3 regions of the Neobacillus sp. BP17 genome follow, and region 3 is predicted to be linked to each of the others. Evidence: riboswitches for the same ligand, from Rfam matches in the RefSeq annotation. Region 3 holds a riboswitch; each other region holds the start of a gene.
What was found. A riboswitch is a leader RNA that binds a small molecule or an ion and turns the genes downstream of it on or off. The one in region 3 is predicted to bind lysine.

Region 1 (8,455 bases), 2.5 Mb from region 3:
AAGCTGGTCTTGCCACAGGAATCTTTATTGTTGGTTCATTAATTGGCAGGTTTTTAATCGGTAGATTTATTGAGTCTATTGGAAGGAAGAGAACATTAATCATTGGTGCCATCCTTTTTATTTTCACCCTTCTTTTATATTTTCTGAATTTCGGGATTACCTTCCTGCTTATAACACGACTACTCCATGGGATTGCAGCCGGAATGGTTGGTACAGCAACAGGAACGATCGTGGCCCAGATTATCCCTGCTTCACGGAAAGCTGAAGGAATTGGCTATTTCAGCATGAGCGCAACATTGGCTACCGCAATTGGCCCATTCATTGGCCTATACATGACCCAGCATACGGACTTTCAAATGATATTTATTTTCTCCCTTGTAATAGGGATCATTAGTTTAGTCACAGCGTTCTTTGTAAATGTGCCTCAATTAGAAGGAACACCCCAACCAACTGAAACAAAAGGATTTAAACTTTCTAATTATATTGAGCCCAATGCATTGCCAATTGCAGTTATTACATTAGTAGTAGCTTTTTGTTATTCCAGCGTTCTTTCATTTATTAACTTCTATGCAATAGAAATTGACCTAGTAAGCGCGGCAAGTTTCTTTTTCTTAGTTTATTCTATTGCCGTATTGTTATCACGCCCCCTTACCGGCCGTATAATGGATTTAAAAGGGGCAAACTATATTATGTATCCATGTATTATTGCCTTTGCCGTTGGTTTGTTTCTGCTTAGCACCGCAAGCATCAGCATTATTTTATTAGCAGCAGGAGTATTAATCGGCCTTGGTTTCGGTAACTTGCAATCAAGTACCCAAGCCATAGCAGTAAAACTAACTCCTCCCCATCGGATGGGATTGGCCACTTCCACTTTCTTTATCTTTCTTGATGCGGGTCTGGGGTTCGGTCCATACATCCTCGGGTTTATTATACCGTTAACAGGCTATCGTACTTTGTATGTCATTTTAGGTGCAGTCGTTCTCGCATCAATGGTTCTTTACCACTTCCTGCACGGTAAGAAAGAACTTCCAAGAAGAACCAGGGTGAATGAACCAACACCTGGCACTCATTGATTTCTAGCACCACCCTTTAGGCGGCAGACATAAAACCCGTCTTAAGCAAATATGATTAACATAAGAATCCTAAATAAAGGGGTCGGTAAATTTGATGATTTTTAATAAAATTGCATTATCCTTCGTAGTTTTCTTTTCCATCAGTATGATCATAAATACTTATTTAGGAGAAAAGGAACAGATTCAATCGGATGTTATTTATTTTGTGATGAACGGGTTTGCATATATTGTATCTGCATTAGAAGTAGAAAAAGAAGAACAGGGGTTAGAAACTGCATAAACTTTACAAATATAGTTCCTTTTCCCCCTTGAAACAAAAGGAATATTCTGATATATTTACTATTAATTATATATTTTTCTTACTTCAATACTTTTGAAGTGAGGATAGAGGTGCAAAGACCATTAGTACACAACTGGAGGATAATGAGGTCCAACGATGGTTGTAGAAAGGGGAATTTGCCGAAGTTTCATTGATTCTCATTATCATGAAGCTGGTTCTGCTATTGAATAAATACAGAACTGTCATATAGGAGACTATATGGAGGGCTATCTTACGCACGGGAACTTAGTTTTATTTATGTTTCTACTGCAACAGTGAACCCTCACTGTTGCTTTTTTGCGTTGAATTTTGAATGGCCTTGCCCACCTCTAAATTTTATAAAAATTTATTAAAAGGGTGAGAAAAAATGAATTTTGGCCAAGTTTTAACCGCAATGGTTACACCATTTGATCAAAATGGCGAGGTTGATTTTAACGCAGTAAGAAGATTAGTAGATTATTTAATTGAAAATGGGACGGACGGTCTCGTCGTTGCTGGTACAACCGGTGAATCTCCAACTTTAACGACGGATGAAAAAATCGCTTTATTTAAAGCTGTTGTCGTCGCAGCGAGAGGAAGAGTCCCAGTTATCGCTGGCACTGGCTCGAATAATACACGGGCATCTATCAGTTTAACAAAGCAAGCCGAAGAAACAGGTGTAGACGGGATCATGCTCGTTGCTCCATACTATAACAAACCTTCCCAAGAAGGTATGTATCAACATTTCAAAGCAATCGCTGAATCTACATCATTACCGGTTATGCTTTATAATATCCCTGGTCGAAGTGTGGTCAATCTATCCGCAGAGACCATTGTTCGCCTATCCCAAATCGAGAATATTGTTGCTGTTAAGGAAGCAAGCGGCAACCTGGATGACATGGCTTCTATTATTAGCCAAGCCCCTAGTGATTTTACCCTTTATAGTGGGGATGACAGCTTAACATTGCCGGTTTTAGCGATTGGCGGTGCTGGAGTTGTATCTGTTGCTTCCCATGTAATTGGCAATGAAATGCAAGAAATGATAAATCATTTTAAAAATGGACGCGTCCAAGAAGCGGCTCACTCTCATCGCCAACTGCTTCCTCTTATGAAGGCATTATTTACGGCTCCTAATCCGGCCCCAGTAAAAGCAGCCCTGAACATGAGCGGGGTGCAGGTTGGTGGACTTCGATTACCATTGCTGCCTTTGAGTCACGATGAAGAAATGGCATTGCAAGTGGTTTTACCTGGACACCAAGTCAAAACATTAATTTAAATGCTGGTAGGCTGTCAACACATAGGGAATTTTGAATTCCGTACTGTTGACAGCCTTTTATTTTTCGGACCCTGACTGAAATTTTTCACTTTCCCTTTCCAATAAAGTCCAGTCAAAAGGGCATACTATTCATATTTACATGGAATAGGGAGGATATTTACTTGCAAACCAATAATCAGCAATTATCCATTTTTGCTTTAGGCGGTATCAATGAAATCGGAAAAAACATGTATGTGGTTCAATATGCAGACGATATTTTTATTATTGACTGCGGCGGGAAGTTTCCAGATGAGAGTTTATTAGGAATTGATTTAATTATCCCTGATATTACCTATTTGGTAGAAAATCAGGAGAAAATCCGTGCTTTGATTGTCACTCATGGACATGAGGACCATATTGGCGGGATTCCGTATATATTAAGAAAATTGAACGTTCCTATTTACGCTACCCGCTTTACTTTGGGCCTGATTGAATTAAAAATTGACGAACACAGGTTGAATGGCAACACGAAACTAGTGACGATTGATTCAGATTCCAAGCTTGAGTTTGGAGAAACAACCGTTTCCTTCTTCAGAGTAAGTCACAGTATCCCAGATTGTCTCGGCATTGTTTTTCATACTCCTGAGGGGAATGTCGTTCATACTGGGGACTTCAAATTTGATTTAACACCGGTGAATAATCAACATTCTGATATTCATAAGATGGCTGATATTGGTGAGCAAGGTGTCTTAGTTTTAATATCAGAAAGTACCAATGCCGAGCGTAAAGGGCTAACGCCATCCGAGCAAATGATTGGTGGCACTTTAGATGAAGCCTTCATGAAAGCAGAAGGAAAAATCTTTATATCTACGTTTGCCTCGAATGTAAATCGTGTCCAGCAGGTCGTCGCCTCTGCCATAAAATCTAATCGAAAGATCGCCCTGCTTGGCCGTAGTATGGTAAATGTCGTTTCTGTTGCGATAGAGCGCGGGTATTTAAACATGCCAGAGGGAATGCTTATCGAAGCACGGGATGTTGACCAACTGGCGCCGGAAAAGGTTGCCATCCTATGTACTGGAAGTCAGGGGGAACCTATGGCCGCCCTTGCGCGACTGGCAAGCGGAAACTACCGGGATGTTTCCATTTATCCTGGGGATACAGTTATCTTAGCTGCCTCCCCCATACCGGGCAATGAAAAATATGTGTCGAGAATCATCGACAACTTATTTCAACTAGGCGCTAAAGTGATCTATGGCTCGGGTAGTTCAACGGGCATGCACGTTTCAGGGCACGGTTATCAGGAAGATTTAAAGCTCATGCTTACCTTAATGAAACCAACCTATTTTATTCCGATTCATGGTGAATATCGAATGCTGCATCATCACCAGATGTTAGCAGAGTCTGTGGGCGTAGAAAAGGGAAATACATTTATTATTAAAAATGGTGATGTGGTTGATATCGAAAATTCAGTTGCACGTCAGACCCGGTCCATTCCAGCTGGGGATACGTATGTTGACGGGATGGGCGTTGGCGATGTTGGGGACATTGTGCTCAGGGACCGGAGGCAGCTTTCTGAAGATGGAATGCTCGTAATTGTGATTACCATTAGTAAAGGAGACCGGAAGATCATTTCTGGGCCTGACACGATTACCCGCGGGTTCGTCTATGCCCGTGACTCAGACCAGCTCCTCAAAGAGATTAACCGCCTTACTAAGAAAACCATTAATGACCTCCAAACTGAAAATATCCGCCAATGGAATGTCATGAAACAAAACATCAAGAAAAGCGTCGGACAATACGTATTCGCCCAAACAAAAAGAAAACCGATGATTCTCCCTATTATAATTGAAATATGAAAAAGGGTGTCAGGCACCATGTGAAAAAATTTCACATGGTGCCTGACACCCAATGTTTTAATTGTTTTAATTACCTTCATTTTTAACCTGTTGGTAATTTTATTTTATCTAGTATAGTGGTGAGATAGTTTTTGACTGTGTTGATTTTTGTATGTTCTTTGAGGTGGTGTTGGCGGATTACTTCCATATCTTGTTTTTGGTCAATGGAGTCTTCATCAATTAGTTCGGCGTTATAAATTTTATCCCCGTTATAAATGCTGCGAATGGAATTGGCTAGTTCATCACTAGGGCTATCCTTCAATAAAAACCCACTTACCTCCGCCCGTAATGCACGACGATAATATCCACTTCGCGCAAAGGTAGTTAGGATAATCACCTTGCAGCCAAATGACTTTAATGCTTCTGCTGCCTCTAGCCCACTCATTTCAGGCATCTCTATATCCATAATACAAACATCAGGCTGAAGTTGATGCACTAGTGAAAGCGCCTCTTCCCCATTGCTCGCCTGACCGACCACTTCCATATCTTCTTCCAAATTCAAGAGAGAACCCATTGCTCCAAGCAGCAGTTCCTGATCCTCTGCAATAACGATTCGAATCATGTAAGCTCTCTCCTTATCCGGCAGTTGTTATGTAAATAACAACTCCCCTTAATGAAAGGGAGCTAGCCTGTTATAATGGGACCCTTAGTTGTTAAATTTCCGGTTTCACTTGTTGGACAGTGAACTTTTTCTTTGCTAAAACTCTAACTTCTTTAAAGGTTACAAAGTTTTTTTGTTCTTCATCCCATAAACGGAAGCGAAGAGACTTTAAGCTTGTAGCAAGGGTAATTGTTGGAACCTTTTGTAATGGAGGCGTGTTTTTATGTGCCTCTTCCAATTTATAGTTAGGTACTCTTGGGCTTAAATGGTGCACATGATGAAAGCCAATATTTCCAGTTAACCATTGCAATACTTTTGGAAGTTTATAGAATGAACTTCCTTCTACTGCCGCTTTCACATATTCCCACTCTTTATCTTCTTCAAAGTAAGAATCCTCAAACGTATGCTGTACGTAGAACAGCCATACACCTAATGCGCCTGAAATCATGAAAATTGAGCCTTCAACTAAGAGAAATGACTGCCATCCGATAGCCAAACAAAGCAAACTGATTAAGGCTACAATGAGAATATTGATTAAATATGTGTTATTACGTTCTTTTCTTTTTGCACCTTTACGATTAAAACGATTCTTAAGAAGGAACACATAAATCGGACCCAACCCAAGCATTACCAAGGGATTGCGATAAAAGCGATAAGCCAAACGAAGTTTTAGTGGTGCTGCTAAATATTCATCTACTGTTAATGTCCAAATATCTCCTGTACCTCGTTTATCCAAGTTCCCACTTGTAGCGTGGTGAACGGCATGTTCATATCCCCATTTATCGAACGGGAAGATCGTTAGTACCCCCATCATCGTGCCAACGATTCGATTCGTGCGCCGGCTTTTAAAAAAGGAATAATGGGTGCAATCATGAAAGATGATAAATATCCTTGTGAGAAATCCTGCAGCAAGGATGATTGGTACGAGTGCTAACCAATAGGAAACGGATAGGCTCAAATAGCCAAGGTACCATAAGGCAATAAATGGTACGACCGTATTAATAATCTGCCATACGCTTTCTTTTGTCGTTGATTTTTCAAAGGGAGCCACTTGTTTTTTTAGAGTCTTCGTATTTTGTAAGGTCATTTTTTGAATTCCCTTCCTTCTTCGTGTCGTTATATCAAAGTATAGAGAAACAAGTTTGTCCTTGTTAGTAGCAGGTGTCATGTGCAGGATATGACAAATGTCACATTACAATAATATTTTTCAGCAAATTGGTGCCTGACACCAGATATACCAACACTTCTGGTGTCAGGCACTTTTTTTGAAATAATTTTAAAAATTATTTTGGTTGAATGGTGTATATCCAGTATAATGGAGCGTATTCAGTTTATGCATATGATATTTCTTCGCGAGAAATCCTAAAGGTAAGCCGGATAATACTAATAAATGAGGTTAATACATGAGTAAAGTAAGTTTTGCGGATTATCATTTAAGTGACGAAATCACAAGAGCACTGACCATTTTAAAATATGACACACCTACCGAGGTCCAAACCGAGGTCATTCCCTTGGCATTGAAGAATCAAGATCTGGTTGTAAAATCGCAAACGGGCAGCGGTAAGACGGCTTCCTTCGCGATCCCTGTTTGCAACATGATTAACTGGGAAGAAAGAAAGCCACAAGCATTAATTCTTACCCCAACGAGAGAACTTGCGGTTCAAGTACGCGAGGATATCACGAATATTGGCAGGTTTAAACGGATTAAGGCCATGGCCGTTTATGGGAAAGAACCATTTTCAAAGCAAAAAGAAGAACTGCAGCAGAAAACGCATGTCGTCGTCGGAACACCCGGACGTGTCATGGATCATATTGACAGAGAAACACTCATTTTAGACGATATTAAGTATCTAATTATCGATGAAGCAGATGAAATGCTTAATATGGGCTTTATTGACGAAGTCGAAGCGATCATAAAAGAACTTCCTTCCAACCGAGTCACCATGGTCTTCTCGGCTACCTTACCGGAGGATATTGAAAACCTCTGCCATAAATATATGAAAAATCCATTTAATATCGAAATTGCATCAACCGGGGTCACGACAGATACGATTGAACATCTGTTAATCGAGGTTAAAGAAGAAGACAAACTTTCTCTGCTAAAAGATGTAACAGTTGTCGAAAATCCAGATAGCTGTCTTATCTTTTGCAGGACAAAGGAACATGTCGATACCGTTTATTCCGAATTGGAAGAATCGAATTATTCTTGCGAACGACTTCATGGCGGATTAGAACAACAAGATCGATTTGCGGTAATGGATGGCTTCAAGATGGGAAATTTCCGCTACCTCATCGCCACAGATGTGGCCGCACGCGGAATTGATATTGATAATGTCACCCTCGTCATCAACTATGACGTCCCAATGGAAAAAGAAAGCTATGTCCACCGCACTGGAAGAACCGGTCGAGCCGGCAATAAAGGAAAAGCGATTACTTTTGCCACACCATTTGAAGGGAAATTTGTTCGGGCGATTGAGCGCTATATTGGCTTTGAGATTCCGAAAGTTGAGGCTCCAAAACCAACTGAAGTTGCAAAAGGAAGAGACGCATTTGTAGAAAAAAGCGGCGGCCGCCGTGTCGTCAGAAATAATAAAACGGCTCGGATTAACCAAGGTATCATGAAGCTTCATTTCAACGGTGGAAAAAAGAAGAAGATGCGCGCAGTCGATTTTGTTGGGACGATCGCAAAAATCCCTGGTGTCACAGCCGAGGATATTGGCATTATCACCATCCAGGATCAAATGACCTATGTTGATATTTTGAATGGCAAAGGCGCACTCGTCTTACAAGCAATGGAGAATGCCACCATTAAGGGTAAGAAAATTAAAGTTAGCAAAGCCCTAAAATAACATTTTACTTAGAGCGATTATCCATGATAATCGTTCTTTTCATTTGTACCCTAACATAAAATGCCCTCTGTTCTGGTATGCAGTAGTTGCTCCTAATTTAGTTGTTACTGGCTCTGTTGCGAGACAATATGATCGTATTTCTAGTAATTTGGATACCGCTATCGGACGGTATTCTTTTTCTCATCTTACATAAAAGGATAATTTTTGAAGAAAATAACGGTATTACTGTTCTTAGGAGGCAATATTTTGCTAGAAAAAGCTTTCATTAAGACACGGCTGATTTTTATTGTACTTTTTGTTGTATTCATCACCACTAGTGAACAAAGTAATGACGTATTAGCATTTACAAGTCAAGTGCTCCAAAGGGGTTCATCAGGAGAAGATGTTATTGAGTTGCAGTCACGACTCAAATATAACGGCTTTTATACAAGTAATATTGATGGTGTATTTGGCTGGAATACCTATTGGGCCGTACGGAATTTTC
Region 2 (8,455 bases), 630 kb from region 3:
TCGTTACAAGGCCAGCTACTTCCTCGCGGCGAACTTGTTCATCCAATGCATAAAGCAGCTGTTGACCAGTGGTTGCTCCAGCAAATGCAGTACGGTGATGCTGTGTTCCACCAAAGCGCCGGAAATCAAGTAATCCTTCAGGAGTACGGTTAAACATAACTCCCATACGGTCCATTAAGTGAATAATACCAGGTGCTGCGTCACACATTGCTTTTACTGGCGGCTGGTTAGCTAAGAAATCTCCGCCATATACAGTGTCATCAAAGTGAATCCATGTGGAATCCCCTTCACCTTTTGTATTTACTGCTCCATTAATACCACCCTGGGCACAAACAGAGTGAGAGCGTTTAACAGGCACTAAAGAAAATAATTCTACTGGTGTTCCTGTTTCTGCAACCTTAATCGTTGCCATTAAGCCAGCTAAACCACCGCCGACTACAATAACCTTACCTTTACTCATTCGTGACTCACTCCCTTAATCCAAAATCCAATATTTTTCCGAGCAATCGTTCATTTTTTATACAAAAGCAAGTAATGTCGTTACACCAACATAAGATAGAGCCAAGAAAATAACGATTGTCACGTATGTAGTAATCACTTGAGAACGAGGCGATACTGTGATGCCCCAGCTTACCAAGAATGACCACAAGCCATTTGCAAAGTGGAAAATTGCTGAAATGATACCAACAACATAAAATCCAAACATGAATGGGGATGATAGGATATCTTGCATCATTTGGAAGTTAACTTCATTTCCAAAAGCAGCAGCGATACGAGTTTCCCACACATGCCATGTGATGAAAATTAGTGTAATTACACCAGACACACGTTGTAGCATAAACATCCAGTTTCTAAAAAAACCATATTGACTTGCATTGTTTTTAGCTGTAAAAGCGATATACAGCCCGTAGATTGCATGGAATAAAATCGGTAAATAAATAATTACAGTTTCTAAAACATAGCGAAATGGAAGATTCCCCATAAAGTTCGCTGCTTTGTTGAAGGATTCTACCCCTTCTGTTGCATAGTGATTCACAATTAGATGCTGCATGACAAAGATCCCGATTGGAATAACACCTAGCAACGAATGCAATCTCCGATAAACAAACTCTCGATTACCCGCCATAAATTTACCCCCCTATAATGTTTAAAAAAAATGATGTTCAGTTTCTATCAAATTAAATCCACTTTTGTCGAAACTTCGCATCACTGTGACAATAATGTGACAAGTTCATTTTACTCCCATCATCTAAGAGCGTCAAGAAAACGGATACACTTTATCTTGAGAAAAATAAAATTTTTTAAATATATTGAAATTATAATAGATTAGACTTTTCTACTGACGTACAGGGATATATTCTGAAAATCATTGTATTTTTATGGTAAATTTCCAAGATATAACGGTTGTTATTTCTTTCACAATGGGAATGATAATTATCATGGAAAACAAGGAATGATATTGCAAAATAACAAAAATTTAAACTAAAATTGATACATAATAACTAGAAAAACTGTACTAAAAATTAACCAAAAATGTATATAATAGAATGATAGAAAGAGGGGAAGCTTGTGAATAATAGTACAGTTATGAATGAAACGATCGATATTGATGAACCTAGAACTATTTCCATCTTCGGATATGAACTAATCAGAGAAGTTCTCTTGCCTGAGATTTTAGGGAAAGATACACCCGAAATTTTATATTGGGCCGGAAAACGACTTGCACGAAAATATCCATTAATGGATTTAGAACAGATTATTGATTTCTTCTCCAAGGCCTCATGGGGCCAGTTAGAACTTGTGAAAGAAAATAAAACAGAGTTCCAATTTGAATTAATTAGTCCGCTCATTATTTCACGCGTTAAGTCTAAGGCTGAACATTTTTTCCAACTTGAAGCAGGATTCCTTGCTCAACAAATTGAATTGCAAAAAGAAGCCAACGCCGAAACCTTCGAACATCCAATAAAAAAATCCAATAAAGTTGTTTTCACAGTGAAATGGGAAAAAAACTAATTGAAAATGGTGTCAGGCACCGAATAGTGCCTGACACCATTCTTTTTTATTGAACTGCAAGTCCGAATGCTTCGTGTAAAGCTTCTACTGCTTTTAACATATTTTTTTCTTCTACAACGGCTGACACTTTTATTTCTGATGTGCTGACCATTTTGATTTGGATGTTGTTTGCAGCGAGTACCTCAAACATCTTTGCTGCTACACCGGGATTGGAAATCATCCCAGAGCCGACAATCGACACCTTCGCTAATTTGTTTTCAGCATCAATTTGCTCATAATTAAGCACAGCTTTATTGTCTTCTAGGACCTTTAATGTTTCTAATAGATCATTTGTATGAATAGAGAAGGACAAATTCGCAGAACCACCCTCAGTTGTGCTTTGGATAATAATATCCACATTCAGATGATTTTCAGCAAGTGTGGTAAAAATGGTTGATAGGCTTGTTAATGAATTAGCCAATCCTAATACTGTTACTTTTGTAATTTCGTCTTCAAATGCAACTCCGCGGACTACTAAGTTTTGTTCCATTGCTGCTTCCCCCTCAATAACTGTTCCTTCTATTTTCTCCATGCTCGAACGAACTTCGAGACGTACTTGATAGTTTTTAGCAAATTCCACTGCTCGTGGATGAAGTACTCCTGCACCTAAATTAGCTAACTCCAGCATTTCATCGTACGATACCGATAATAGCTTGCGAGCACTCTTTACATATCTTGGATCCGTTGTGAAAACTCCCGTTACATCCGTATATATGTCGCATTTATCGGCCTTTAAGGCTGCTGCTAGTGCAACGGCTGTGGTATCGGAACCGCCACGGCCAAGTGTAGTAATTTCACCCTCTTCGGTGATTCCTTGGAATCCCGCAACAATGACCACCTTGCCGGATTCAAGCTGTGATTCAATCGCTGCTGTTTTAATATTAGAAATCCGGGCATTTCCATGGACTGGTTCGGTCATAATACCGGCCTGCCAACCTGTGAAGGACACAGCATCAAGCCCTTGCTGGTTGAGAGCCATAGACAGTAACGAAATTGTTACTTGTTCCCCGGTCGATAACAGCATGTCCATTTCCCGTTTATTTGGCTGCGCTGAAATCTCCTTTGCTAAACCGACGAGTGTATCCGTAGATTTTCCCATTGCAGAAACAACAACAACCACATTATTTCCGCGGTCAACCTCACCTTTTACACATGATGCGACATTTAAAATTCTTTCTACATTAGCGACGGAGGTGCCTCCGAACTTTTGTACAATAATCCCCATGTTTGTTTTCCCCTTCTCCAGATGTAATTCATATTTTTCCCCAAATAAACACAAAAAAGCAATGAGAGGGCATCTCATTGCTTAAAACACGAAAAAAATTCTCGCACCTACAATGTAAGATAGCTCTCCAAGACATTAGTCTTGACAATCCAGCATTTATTCAATACGGGACCAGAAAAGAAAGTTATGAGACTTTCTTTACTTCGGCGAACATCCCCTTTCATGATTCTTCTCAGAAGCTCATCCTTCTCAGAACCACTACTCTTGAAGCTCGCACCTCTACCTTCACTTTAATACGTAAAAGTGATAGTAAATTAAATTTTCACTTATTATAGCATGTTCCTTTTTCTCTGACAATCTCTAGGATTGAAGTTTTTTGATTAATTCTTCGGCCACATTCATAGGAATTCCAATATTAATGAATTCCTCTTTACTTGCTTCTTTCATTTTTTTCACCGAGCCGAACTGTTTTAACAATAACTTTTTCCGTTTCTCTCCAATTCCCGGAATATCATCAAGCAAGGATTGAAACGCAGATTTTCCGCGCAGTTGGCGATGGAAGGTGATCGCAAAACGATGGACCTCATCTTGAATCCTTTGCAGTAAATAAAACTCCTGGCTGTTTCGCCCGAGAGGAACAATTCCTAAAGGATTGCCATACAGCAACTGGGATGTCCGGTGTTTTTCGTCTTTTACAAGCCCCGAGAGCGGAATATCCAAACCTAATTCATTTTCCAATACGTCTCGTACGGCTTCAACATGCCCTTTACCACCATCAATGATGATTAAATCAGGAAGAGGGAGTTCCTCTTTTAGCGCGCGTGAGTACCTTCTTCTCGTTACTTCTCGCATCGATTCATAATCATCCGGCCCTTGAACCGTTTTGATTTTGTATTTACGGTATTCACGATGGTTCGCCTTGCCGTCAATGAACACTACCATTGCTGATACAGGGTCAGTCCCTTGAATATTAGAATTATCAAAGGCTTCAATCCGGTGCGGCGTGTAGATTCCCAGTAATTCTCCCAGGTTCTCCACTGCCTTAATGGTTCGATTTTCATCCTTTTCAATTAGTGAAAATTTTTCATTCAAAGCAATTTTTGCATTTTTAATCGCTAATTGCACAAGATCCTTTTTTTGTCCTCGTTGCGGCTGAAGCACTTTAACTTCCAACAGTTGTTCTGCTAAACTCAACTCGACATCATCTTGAATGAGAATTTCTTTCGGCTTAAAGTGATTGGCTTTCGAATAAAACTGACCGAGGAACGTTAAGATCTCTTCCTCTGGCTCATTATAGACGGGGAACATAGAAACGTCCCGCTCAATTAGTTTGCCTTGGCGGACAAAAAAGACTTGCACACACATCCAGCCTTTATCAACTGCATAGCCAAAAACATCACGGTCAGTAAAATCGGTCATCGTAATTTTTTGTTTTTCCATAATCGTTTCAATATGAATGATTTTGTCACGGTATTCTTTTGCACGTTCAAAGTCCAATTCTTCGGAGGCAGCAGCCATTTTTTCCTTCAGCTCTTTTTTTATTTCCTTATATCCGCCATTTAAAAAGCGGGTGATTTCATCCGTCATCTGTTTATACTGTTCTTCCTGGACTTCATTCACACATGGTGCCAGGCACTGTCCTAAATGATAGTATAAACAGACTCGGTCCGGCAGGGTTGAGCATTTGCGGAGCGGGTAGATTCGGTCAAGAAGCTTTTTGGTTTCATTTGCTGCTGTCACATTGGGATACGGACCAAAGTATTTGCCTTTATCCTTTTTTACTTTTCTTGTGATAATAAGTTTGGGATGCTTTTCCGCTGTTAACTTGATAAACGGATAGGTTTTATCATCCTTCAACATGATATTGTATTTTGGATCGTACTTTTTAATAAGATTAAGTTCCAGCAAAAGTGCTTCAATATTCGAAGAGGTTACGATATATTCAAAGTCCTCAATTTCATTGACAAGTCTTAGTGTCTTCCCATCGTGCGACCCCGTAAAATAGGAACGGACACGATTTTTTAGTACCTTAGCTTTTCCCACATAAATAATCGTTCCCTGACGGTCTTTCATTAAGTAGCAGCCAGGTTGATCCGGCAGCAGCGTCAGTTTTTGCTTAATTGTTTCATTCATTCCGGCCACTCCCCTCCCGTCTTATATAAATTCATCTGTTAAAATATTAAAGGAAATTGCGCCTAATTGAAAGTAGTAGTCACTTGGAAAAAGAAAAAAACCTTAGCCGGGATATTTCCTAGCTAAGGCTTTTCTTGCTCTATTTACACGTGTTTTTCTAAAACACCTGCTAGTGCATCTTTTGGTTGGAAGCCGACAACTTTATCAACGACTTCTCCATTTTTCATCACTAATAAAGTTGGGATGCTCATTACACCAAAGTTTGCTGCAGTTTGTGGGTTATCATCCACATCAAGTTTAGTGATTTTTACTTTATCGCCCATTTCTAAGTCAAGTTCTTCAAGAACGGGAGCGATCATTTTACAAGGTCCGCACCATGGTGCCCAAAAATCTACAAGAACAAGGCCTGAACCAGTTTCAGCCGAAAAGTTTTGATCAGTTAAATGTGAAATTGCCATTTATATTGCCCTCCTAATGATTACTGAGTTACTACCGAAAGTATAACATCGTTTAAAAAATCAAGCTAATAAATTGCTTCATCAATTATTATCCCCAAAATAAACAAAATACAAAACGAGCGGAAGCATTCCGCTCGCCCTTATTATTATGAGTGTACTTTGAGCTTTTTAAACTCCTCAGTTAGTAATGGAACTACTTCAAACAAGTCACCGACAATTCCGTAATCAGCTACTTTAAAAATGTTTGCTTCTGGGTCCTTGTTAATAGCAACGATTACTTTTGAGTTAGACATACCGGCTAAGTGCTGAATAGCTCCGGAAATGCCGCAAGCAATATAAAGATCTGGTGTAACAACCTTGCCCGTTTGGCCAATTTGCAGCGAGTAATCACAATAATCAGCATCACAAGCACCACGAGAAGCACCGACTGCACCGCCAAGGACTGTGGCTAACTCTTTAAGCGGTTGGAATCCATCTGCACTTTTTACACCGCGGCCTCCTGAAATAACTACTTTCGCCTCGCTTAAATCAACACCCTCACTCGCTTTTCTAACGACCTCTTTAATGATTGCACGAAGATCTTTGATTTCTACAGAAAGGGCTGATACATCTCCGCTTCTGCCTTCGTCTTTCTCAAGTGGGGTGATATTATTTGGTCGTACCGTTGCGAAAATCAAGCCCTCTGTCACAATTTTCTTTTCAAATGCTTTACCGGAATAAATCGGTCTTGTGAACACGACATTTCCACCCGCTACTTCAATAGCAGTGGCGTCTGAGATTAAACCTGATGCTAATTTTCCGGCAATTCTTGGGGAAAGGTCTTTACCTAACGAGGTATGTCCCAAAATCAGCCCTTCTGGTTTTTCTTGGTTAAGCACCGCTAATAGAGCTTGTGCGTAACCATCTGATGTATAAAGTTTTAATTTCTCATCTTCAACCACAACCACACGGTCCGCACCAAATTGGATTAACTCAGTCGATAGAGCACTTACAGAATCGCCCACTAAAACACCAACTACTTCTCCGCCTTCAGCAACTGTTTTTGCTGCTGCAATTGCTTCGAATGACACATTACGTAATGAACCGTCACGAACTTCTCCTAAAACTACCACTTTTCTTGACATTCCATATACCTCCTGAGATCAAAATTTGTATTAAACCCGTTAGATTACTTTTGCTTCGGTATGAAGAAGTTGAACAAGTTCTTTTACTTGATCATTCAAATCGCCGGCTAGAACGCGGCCTGCTTCCTTCTTAGGCGGCAAATAAATTTCAATCGTTTTTGTTTTTGCTTCCACATCGTCTTCTTCAAGGTCTAAGTCATCTAACTCTAATTCTTCAAGCGGCTTCTTCTTTGCCTTCATAATCCCAGGTAAGGATGGGTAGCGCGGTTCGTTTAGACCTTGTTGGGCTGTAACTAATAGTGGAAGGCTAGTTTCGATGACTTCAGAATCACCTTCAACGTCTCTGGTAACGGTTACATTTGTTCCGTCAATTTCTAATTTAGTAATAGTGGTTACATAAGGTATGTTTAACAATTCCGCAACACGTGGGCCCACTTGGCCTGATCCACCGTCAATCGCTACATTTCCGCCAATGATTAAATCAGCATCTTTATCCTTTAAATATTCAGCAAGGATTTTTGCTGTCGTAAATTGATCTCCGCCTTCTACATCATCCTCGGTATTGATAAGGACTGCTTTATCTGCACCCATTGCCAGTGCAGTACGTAATTGCTTTTCTGCTTCTTCTGTTCCAACAGAAATAACGGTTACTTCTCCACCTTTAGCATCACGAACCTGGATTGCTTCTTCAATAGCATATTCATCATACGGATTGATGATAAATTCAGCGCCATCCTCATTAATTTTTCCAGCAGAAATCGAAATTTTTTCCTCGGTATCAAAGGTTCTTTTCATTAATACATAAATATTCATGATTTCCCTCCTAATAAAATTTCGAGCATTCGCTCAGTTTGAAAGATTGAGAAAATTTTTTATAAAAAAAAGGGCTTCCTTTACAATTATACCTGCAAAGATAAGTTTATTCACCCTTAAAATTTGGTTCTCTTTTTTCAATAAAGGCTTGGATGCCTTCTTTCCCATCGTTAGAAACAAACACTTGACCAAATAACTCAGATTCTCTTTTGGAACCTTCGTAGAACTCGTCTGTTTTTGCATAATTTAGCAGTTCAATTGCCGCACTGATGGACCCTGGGCTTTTTTTCGCAATTTTCGCTGCTAGTTTAAGTGCCTGCGGGACTACTTCTGTGTCGGGAAAAGCACGATTTGCTAAACCAAATTGGACTGCTTCTATACCTGTGATTGGCTCAGAAGTAAACAGCATTTCTGCAGCTCTTGCCACGCCCACATATTTAGGCAGACGCTGCGAACCAGCAAATCCTGGTATTAAGCCAAGCTGCAATTCAGGCAGACCAAGTTTTGCCTGCTCACTAACATAGCGGATATGGCATGCCATTGCTAGTTCAAGCCCCCCGCCAAGTGCTGCACCATGGATAGCGGCGATAATGGGTTTCGGGAATTTTTCCATTCGGTCAAATAAGTCTTGCCCATACTTTCCAAGATTT
Region 3 (8,455 bases):
CGTTGGAAGACATCTAACCGTCCGCCACATATATCCATCATTTTTCGGTTTCCTAGCGGATAAGCAAATGAAGCAATTAACACGGGAAGAATACCTAGGGAAATCACACCAATTGAAATTTGATTGGCTTGTTCCATTTGCATCAAGATAATTCCTAGTAGGATTATTAATGACATACCCAAGCCCTTAAATGGGATTTTTCCCTTTTGCAGGATTGGACCTTTTTTAGTCATAACCCTTTCGTAAAAAAAGGGAGCAAGCAAAGACCCTGAGATAATGGTTACCTGCCAAGTGGCCGCAATGAGCCACCCTGGGGCATATGCTGCAGAAAAACAAATAGGACCATAAAATAATCCAAAGCCAACCGAACTCCATAATAGCCAACCACCTGGATTTTTTTTCATATCCCAAAGCAAGGGTTTAAGATTTTTTCTTCCAATTACAATAATAAGTAAAAAAGGGACCATAAAGAAATACCTTAAAGAAGCACTCCAAATCCAGCTGCCACCTGACTGGTCCATCGATCTGTTGAGGATAAATGTAAATGCAAAAAAGAAAGCCGCTAAGATCCCTAAAATAATCGGCCGCAATAACCTCAACTCCTTCTATTACATTATTAATATGTATATAGTGTATTTTCCATTATAATAGGGGAAGTATCAAGTTGTAATTTTTTTCTATATATGTGAATATTAACGTATAAAGTTTTTTGAGTAGTAATGAAACTTTATTGTCCCCCATTCGTAAGAAGGATGGAGAATTAAAAAAGTGAGGGTGATATTCATGTTTGGAAAAGTAGCTGCCGATATTTTAGGATTAAGTGATGTGGGCTCTGTTATTAAACCCGAGAATTATGACAAGGTAGACGCAGACGATTATGTCATGCATGAAGACAATGAAAAAATTTATTTTCTTATTAAATCCAAATCAGATGAATATTGCTTTACCAATAATGCTCTTATCCATTTAGATGGCACAAGTGCAACTAGCAAAAAACGGATGCTCCATCGTTATAGTTATGCTACCAACCGAATCTCAGACGTATATCTCGAAACCGCTGGAACGGTTGACCTTGACGTCGAAATTAAATTTAAAATTGGCTCCGTGCCTTTCTCCATTGATGTACATAAAAAACATATTGAGGAAATTAAGGATTTATATAAAGCCCTAATTAAAATTTCAGAAATATCACATGAAAATGAAATTTCCCTTCAGTTCGCTAAACAAAGCTTAGATGTTGCCTCCACTACTTTAGGTCGTGTGACAAGTGCAGACAGTAATTTGGTTGTACAATTCAAAATGCTTAATCAAGCGGCTTTTCAATGGTTAGAAGACAGCAAAAAGCAATATATAGTCAAAGATTTCGGGTATGTATTTGAAAAGTATATCAATAACTAAACCGTGAGGCGCATGAAAATTTTTCATGCGCCTCCTCTTTTATTTATAATCTATTAAAACATCTTCCAACGGCAAACGAGTGGTATTAAAAGCAGGTGCTGCCGCCTTCCCTACTGAAATCAACACAATTGGAAATAATCGATCTTCAACATTAAACATTTTCATAAATTTTTCTTTATCAAATCCACCCATTGGAACGGTGTCATATCCTCGATCTTTTGCAATCAACATCAATTGCATTGACACTAAACCAGCATCAAATGAAGCAATATTTTTTAAGACTTCTTCTGAAGCAAATGGATAGGTTTTATTGGTACCTTCAATTAATCGATTCATATTAGCCTCATCCATAAAACCAGCTTCAAAGGCACTTTGGTATACTTTTTCCACGCTTTTATACATTTCCTTATCACCTAAGACAGCAATAACAGCAGAAGCTGTTTCGACTTGTTCTTGATTATTGGCCACTGCTCTAAGTTCCTTTTTTAACTCCTGGTCTTGGATCACAATAAAACGCCATGGTTGTAGATTACTTGAGGATGGTGCTTGTGTTGCTTCTTTTAACATTTCTTTTATTTCTTCTTGAGAAATTTTATATGTTGAATCATATTTTCTAACGGAGTGACGTTCTTTGATAACATCAGATAAACTTTTCGTTAAAGTAGTTTGCATGAGAGATTTCCCCCTAATCAATTTAACTTACTAATAGTAAGCGCAAAATCATCTTACTATTAGTAAGTACCTTTCGTCAAGAAAATAAACTATGATATGATATCGATAGAAAAGTAAAAAAGAGGGATATTATATGAATGAACCGAACAACCAAAAGTGTATGACTCCTTCTGAAGAGGAAATTAAGCATATATGTACCAATTTTCATAATGCGATTGAATTTATTGGTAAACGTTGGATGGGCTCTGTTATTTTTTCACTTATGGAAGGCCCGAAGCGATACCATGAAATTTTTACTTCCATTCCTGGAATCTCTGATCGATTGTTAACCGAACGCTTGCGTGATTTAGAGAATGAAGGATTGATTATTAAAAGGGTGATTGCCACTTCACCTAAGAAAGTGGAATATGAATTAACTCCAACTGGGAAGGATCTTGAAGAAGTTATCCATGTGTTATTGAAATGGATAAAAAAACGAGGAAAATCCCGATGAAACAAAAAGGGTTACATCCATTTAATAGATGCAACCCTTTATTTATGGACTTGGCCGATGAAACAGCCCCATTACTTCAATCGTTTCTGTAATATTAACAAAGGAACGCGAATCGACTTCCGTGATTAAGTGTTTCACTTCATTAAGTTCGTATCTGGAAATGACTGTTATCAATACATTCCGCTGGTTATTTGAGTATCCGCCAACACCGTCCAAAACAGTTAAGCCTCGATACAAATTCTTTAGTAAATGATTCCTCATCTCTTCGCCTTTATCTGTAATAATCATTAGAGTTAATTTTGCATGATCCGTATAGATTGCATCGACTACTTTACCAGTCACAAAAATAGATACTAAGGTATAAAGTGCAGAATCCCAATCAAACAAAAATCCACTAATCATAATAACTACCGCATTCATGCCTGAAAGTAAAGTACCAATTGGAAAATCCCTTTTTCTTGCTACGATCATGCCAATAATGTCAAATCCCCCAGTCGATCCGGAACAACGGAAAACTATTCCGACACCTAAGCCCGTTAACGCACCACCAAAAATAGATGAAAGAATTCTATCATCTGCGATCGCAAATACGGGAATTACATACAGTCCTATCGAGATAACAATAACCGAAAAGATCGAATTCACGATAAATCTTTTTCCTAACATTTTATATCCAATAATTAACAAAGGAAAATTCAAAAGGAAATTTGCCACCCCTGTATTCACCGGTGAGATCATCCCTAATATCATTGAAATTCCACTTAATCCACTGCTCAATACTTCATGTGGGATTAAGAAAAGGTTAAAGGCAACCACAATAATTAGAGATCCCAATATCATTCCAACAATCTGCATGGTAAAAATCCTCCTAATACGAACAGGCATCAATTCTAATTCAAAATAATACCGATACTCTCACTTAAAGTAAAATAAAAAAATTAATTTAAAAAAAACAAATTATCTGTTTATTTCTGATTAGAAAATTACATATTGACAATTCTATAAAAATTCATTTACTATATTAATATATTTAATTTCATATGATAAATCCTCATCAAACCGATGAGGTAGAGGTCGCGGTTTTTATTAGTAAAGTGGACGAGATGTGAGAGACATTCATGACTCTACTTAAAAGGAAAAACTGCCGAAGTGTGCTTTTACTCTTCAAAAAGCATGCTGGGTCTGTCTTCAAATAGGAACAGAACTGTCACGATTATTTCTACCAGCTAATCGTGTTGAGCTATCTTTCGGAAGGTATGATGCGGGGTATTGTAATGCCATCGATTATTCCTCGATGGCATTTTTGTATTCCAAACTCCTTCACGAAAAAAAAGAAAAAAGAGGAGTCAAGACTATGCAAACAGCTAGAGTATTAAAAGAATCTGAATATACCAGTGATTTAACACTAGAAAAAGCTCCATCGGACTTAAAAAGAGGGTTAAAATCTCGTCATCTGACCATGATTTCGCTTGGCGGAACGATTGGAACGGGTCTTTTTCTTGCTAGCGGCGGCGCAATCCATAGCGCAGGACCTGGCGGAGCCATCCTATCCTACCTTGTTATTGGTGTCATGGTTTACTTTTTGATGCAAGGGTTAGCTGAAATGGGTGCCTATATGCCCGTTGCAGGAAGCTTTAGTACGTATGCCACCAAATTTGTCGATCCATCCCTTGGTTTTGCGCTCGGCTGGAACTATTGGTATAACTGGGCCATAACGATTGCTGCAGAATTAGCTGCGGTAACGATGATCATGAAATTCTGGTTCCCAAATACTCCTTCATTTATCTGGAGCGGTATCTTTTTAGTGATTATGTTTCTCTTAAACTACCTTTCTGTTAAAGGATTTGGAGAAGCAGAGTATTGGTTTTCCTTAATTAAAGTGGTAACAGTTATTATTTTTGTTGTTACTGGTACGTTAATGATTTTCGGTATCATGGGTAATGAAGCACCTGGCTTCAAGAACTTCACGATTGGTGATGCACCATTCCACGGTGGATTTTTGTCAATGCTAGGCATCTTTATGGCTGCAGGCTTTTCCTTTCAAGGAACTGAACTATTAGGTGTAGCAGCTGGTGAAACAGAGGATCCAAAAAAAGCCATCCCACGTGCCGTGAAGCAGGTGTTCTGGCGTATTTTATTATTTTATGTATTGGCGATTTTAGTCATCGGGCTTCTTATTCCTTATACAAATGACAATTTAGCAAATGGCGACGTTACTGTAAGCCCGTTTACTTTGGTTTTCCAAAAGGCAGGAATTGCTTTCGCTGCATCAATCATGAATGCAGTAATCTTAACCGCAGTTTTATCGGCAGGAAATTCAGGAATGTATGCATCAACTCGTATGCTTTGGGATTTGGCCCGACAAGGTAAAGCTCCTAAATTCCTTGGAAAATTAAACAAAAGAGGCGTTCCAGTAAATGCCCTCATTGCAACAACTTTGGTGGGGACACTTGCTTTCCTTGCCTCATTCTTTGGTGATGGAACAGTGTATGTCTGGTTGTTAAACGCTTCAGGCATGTCCGGCTTTATCGCATGGCTAGGGATTGCTGTATGTCATTATCGTTTCCGAAAGGCATTTATTGCCCAAGGTAAAGATTTAAGCTTATTACCATATAAATCAAAACTTTTCCCATTTGGCCCTATCTTTGCTTTTCTTGTATGTGGATTTGTTGTCTTAGGACAAAACTATTCAGCATTTATGGGTGATCATATCGATTGGAATGGAGTATTAGTCTCCTACATCGGCCTGCCATTATTCTTACTTGTTTGGGTGGGATATAAATTAACAAAGAAAACGAAAGTAATTCCTTTAAAGGAATGTGACTTAAACCCTTAATTCCAAAGAAATAGTACGCAAAAATGCGTGCTATTTTTTTCATACAAAAAAACAGACTCTATGTTGAGTCTGTTTTTTATGCTTCTATGCTTCTTTCTCCTCTGAAGACCAAATATATAAATCTTCAATCCGGCAATTCAATTCTTTGGAAATGGTCATTGCAGTATTTAGGTTCATTACTTTCTTTGACAAGTAGTCGTTGAGTTGAGCTTGGGGAATATTTGTATTCCTTCCCAAACTTTCCAAGTCCATACCGTTTTTGGATAGTAATACTTTGAGGTTACTTTTTCTTGCCTTATAATTTGTCAAAATGACACCTCACTTTCATTAAAGCATAACACATTACGTTTTGTTTTGAAAGGAAGTGGGCTTTAAGATTTCCAATTGAGCTTAATTATCCAATAAGAAAGCAATGGGATTAAGGATTTTATGATATACTAAATAAGGAATAGGTAAAGGGGTGTTAAAGTGAAAAACTCAACCAATCTATACAAAAACGGACAATCAGTAAATATTATTGAAACTGGCGAAGTCGTCACCATTCTAAAATCACAATATGTAAAAAACATGAAAAGATATTCTTATATCGTTAAGGAACACCCGGAAACATTCTTTTTCGAAGAGGAATTAAAGGATCAATAAACTCAAAAAAGAGAAGACCAATTCGAAAACTGGTCTTCTCTTTCTAATTAAAACTCAGCATTCCCTGTTGTTCTTGGGAACGGAATTACATCCCTAATATTAGTCATTCCTGTTAGATACATAATTAAACGCTCAAAACCAATACCATAACCTGAATGTTTCGTACCGCCATACTTCCTTAATTCCAGGTACCACCAGTAATCTTCTTCACTCATGCCAAGTTCATTTATTTTACCCGCTAAGATTTCTTCCCGTTCTTCACGCTGACTTCCGCCAATCAATTCACCAATTCCCGGTACTAATAAATCTGTTGCAGCCACTGTTTTGTTGTCTTCATTTAGCCTCATATAGAAAGCTTTAATTTCTTTTGGATAATCAGTAACAAATACAGGTCGTTTGAAAACTTTTTCACTTAAATAGCGTTCATGCTCGGTTTGCAAGTCAAGGCCCCACTCAACTGGATAGGCAAACGTTTCACCTGACTCCCGTAAAATATCAATCGCTTCTGTATAGGTCACACGGCCAAAGTCTGCCGTATAGGCATTATTTAACCGGTCTAGTAAACCTTTTTCAATAAAGCTGTTAAAGAAATTCATTTCTTCAGGAGCCTGTTCTAATACATAGCCAATTACATATTTCACCATTTCTTCTGCTAAATCCATGATATCCGGCAGTTCAGCGAAGGCAACTTCAGGCTCAACCATCCAAAATTCCGCCGCATGTCTTGCGGTGTTAGAGTTTTCTGCTCTAAATGTTGGGCCGAAGGTATAGACATTCCGGAATGCCAATGCAAACGCTTCTGCCGATAACTGCCCGCTTACGGTCAAATTGGTTTCTTTGTTAAAGAAATCCTTGCTAAGATCCGTTTTGCCCTCTTCATTTTTCGGAAGATTGTCCATATCTAAGGTAGTTACTCGGAACATTTCCCCTGCACCTTCTGTATCACTGCCGGTAATAATTGGTGAATGAACATACACAAACCCTTTATCTTGGAAAAATTTATGAAGCGCATAGGACGCAAGCGACCTTACACGAAAAACTGCTGAAAATGTATTAGTCCTTGGCCGTAAATGGGCAATTGTTCGTAAGTATTCAAACGAATGCTTCTTCTTTTGCAATGGATAATCCACATTTGACGTACCTTCAATCACAATGTCAGTCGCTTTTATTTCAAAAGGCTGCTTTGCTTGAGGAGTATGAATAAAGTCCCCTTTTACCCTAATGGATGAGCTGATTGGAAGTTTCGCGATTTCCTTAAAGTTCGCTAACTGCTCATCAAAAACAATCTGTACACCTTTAAAAAAGCTGCCATCATTTAATTCAATGAACCCAAAAGTTTTGGAATCACGAATGGTCCGAATCCACCCAGTTAATTCTACTTTTTGATCAATATAGCTTTCGGTATTTCTGTATAAATCCTTGATTAAGGCCTGTTTCATTGGTTTTCCTCCTAAATCTTATGTAAAAAGGTAAAAAAACCTCCCATCCCATTGGGACGAAAGGTAATATTCCATAATACTATCATCGTTTTTCTTTTATCCCTTCAATATTATATAAAAATCATATCAAATTAGCAATATTCAACAAGATTTCCGTTTTAAAAGTAATTTTTTAGTCAGCGTCGATTCTTTTAAAAGCTTGGATTTCTGCCCAGAGAATTGCACATTCAGCCATTCTATCCGGTCATAGAAGGCATCTTCGCAGTCGGAAAATAAATGATTCGTATCATACCAAATGATTTTTTTGGGAGAACTAGCAATTGAATAAAGAGAATTAGCATGGTTTCGACCGATATATTCGTCATTTTCAGCAAATTGGAAAAAGATCGATGCTGGCGAAGCATTTTTAACATAATGAATCGCATCCAATTTTTTAAGACTCGAAATAAAAAATTCGAAGCGTTCAGGTGGTAGGAAACCACGAATTAGCACGGCTAATGGATGCTCACTTGTCATTTGCATCTCTGACACCTGTCCATATCCTGAGATCAGAATAAATGTTTTTATGCGATTTTCAATACCTGAAAGAATACCACCCCATGCTGCCCCCATGCCTTGGCCGACAAAGGCGATCTTGGATTCATCCACCTTTCCTAGTTCTCTAAGCAACGTAACTCCCCTTTTTATATCCATTACTGTTTGAATATATTTTTGGATATCTGCCATTTCCTCAATCGTTTTTGTAAACCCTTTCTTTCCTCGCAACTCTAGTTGTTTATTCCCTCTTAAGTATTGGGCTTCAATGAGCAGGGTTATATAGCCCTGGGTTGCTAGCATTTGGGCTTCACAGAAAAATGTTTTTCTATCTCCTTGACTTGGGTGCATATAAATGACTGCAGGTAGAGGGCCTAGTTGATCCGGTATGAATAGGTAGGCTGAAACCTCTTCTTTGAAAGGGCTTTCATATTTTACGTC

Region 1: it holds a riboswitch for lysine, as region 3 does, so the genes downstream of both, dapA (4-hydroxy-tetrahydrodipicolinate synthase) here and AC4QJR_RS18365 (amino acid permease) in region 3, are expected to answer to the same signal.
Region 2: it holds a riboswitch for lysine, as region 3 does, so the genes downstream of both, AC4QJR_RS21665 (aspartate kinase) here and AC4QJR_RS18365 (amino acid permease) in region 3, are expected to answer to the same signal.

Annotation. Positions count from the first base shown of each region.
Region 1 is NZ_CM184198.1:533,158-541,612, reverse strand. Features, by position in the region: gene AC4QJR_RS02645 (MFS transporter) at 1-1,073, shown strand, start outside; gene AC4QJR_RS02640 (hypothetical protein) at 1,168-1,353, shown strand; lysine riboswitch at 1,451-1,630, shown strand; gene dapA (4-hydroxy-tetrahydrodipicolinate synthase) at 1,760-2,647, shown strand; gene AC4QJR_RS02630 (ribonuclease J) at 2,809-4,482, shown strand; gene AC4QJR_RS02625 (response regulator) at 4,565-5,083, opposite strand; gene desA (Delta(5) desaturase DesA) at 5,175-6,209, opposite strand; gene AC4QJR_RS02615 (DEAD/DEAH box helicase) at 6,526-7,971, shown strand; gene sleB (spore cortex-lytic enzyme) at 8,218-8,455, shown strand, end outside.
Region 2 is NZ_CM184198.1:4,423,247-4,431,701, forward strand. Features, by position in the region: gene sdhA (succinate dehydrogenase flavoprotein subunit) at 1-460, opposite strand, end outside; gene AC4QJR_RS21655 (succinate dehydrogenase cytochrome b558 subunit) at 518-1,126, opposite strand; gene AC4QJR_RS21660 (YslB family protein) at 1,570-2,013, shown strand; gene AC4QJR_RS21665 (aspartate kinase) at 2,060-3,277, opposite strand; lysine riboswitch at 3,390-3,567, opposite strand; gene uvrC (excinuclease ABC subunit UvrC) at 3,638-5,410, opposite strand; gene trxA (thioredoxin) at 5,554-5,868, opposite strand; gene AC4QJR_RS21680 (electron transfer flavoprotein subunit alpha/FixB family protein) at 6,015-6,992, opposite strand; gene AC4QJR_RS21685 (electron transfer flavoprotein subunit beta/FixA family protein) at 7,032-7,805, opposite strand; gene AC4QJR_RS21690 (enoyl-CoA hydratase) at 7,912-8,455, opposite strand, start outside.
Region 3 is NZ_CM184198.1:3,792,767-3,801,221, forward strand. Features, by position in the region: gene AC4QJR_RS18340 (DMT family transporter) at 1-590, opposite strand, end outside; gene AC4QJR_RS18345 (PH domain-containing protein) at 784-1,398, shown strand; gene AC4QJR_RS18350 (nitroreductase family protein) at 1,438-2,070, opposite strand; gene AC4QJR_RS18355 (winged helix-turn-helix transcriptional regulator) at 2,204-2,563, shown strand; gene AC4QJR_RS18360 (YitT family protein) at 2,606-3,418, opposite strand; lysine riboswitch at 3,624-3,814, shown strand; gene AC4QJR_RS18365 (amino acid permease) at 3,918-5,399, shown strand; gene AC4QJR_RS18370 (helix-turn-helix domain-containing protein) at 5,484-5,708, opposite strand; gene AC4QJR_RS18375 (hypothetical protein) at 5,868-6,041, shown strand; gene asnS (asparagine--tRNA ligase) at 6,089-7,480, opposite strand; gene AC4QJR_RS18385 (alpha/beta hydrolase) at 7,622-8,455, opposite strand, start outside.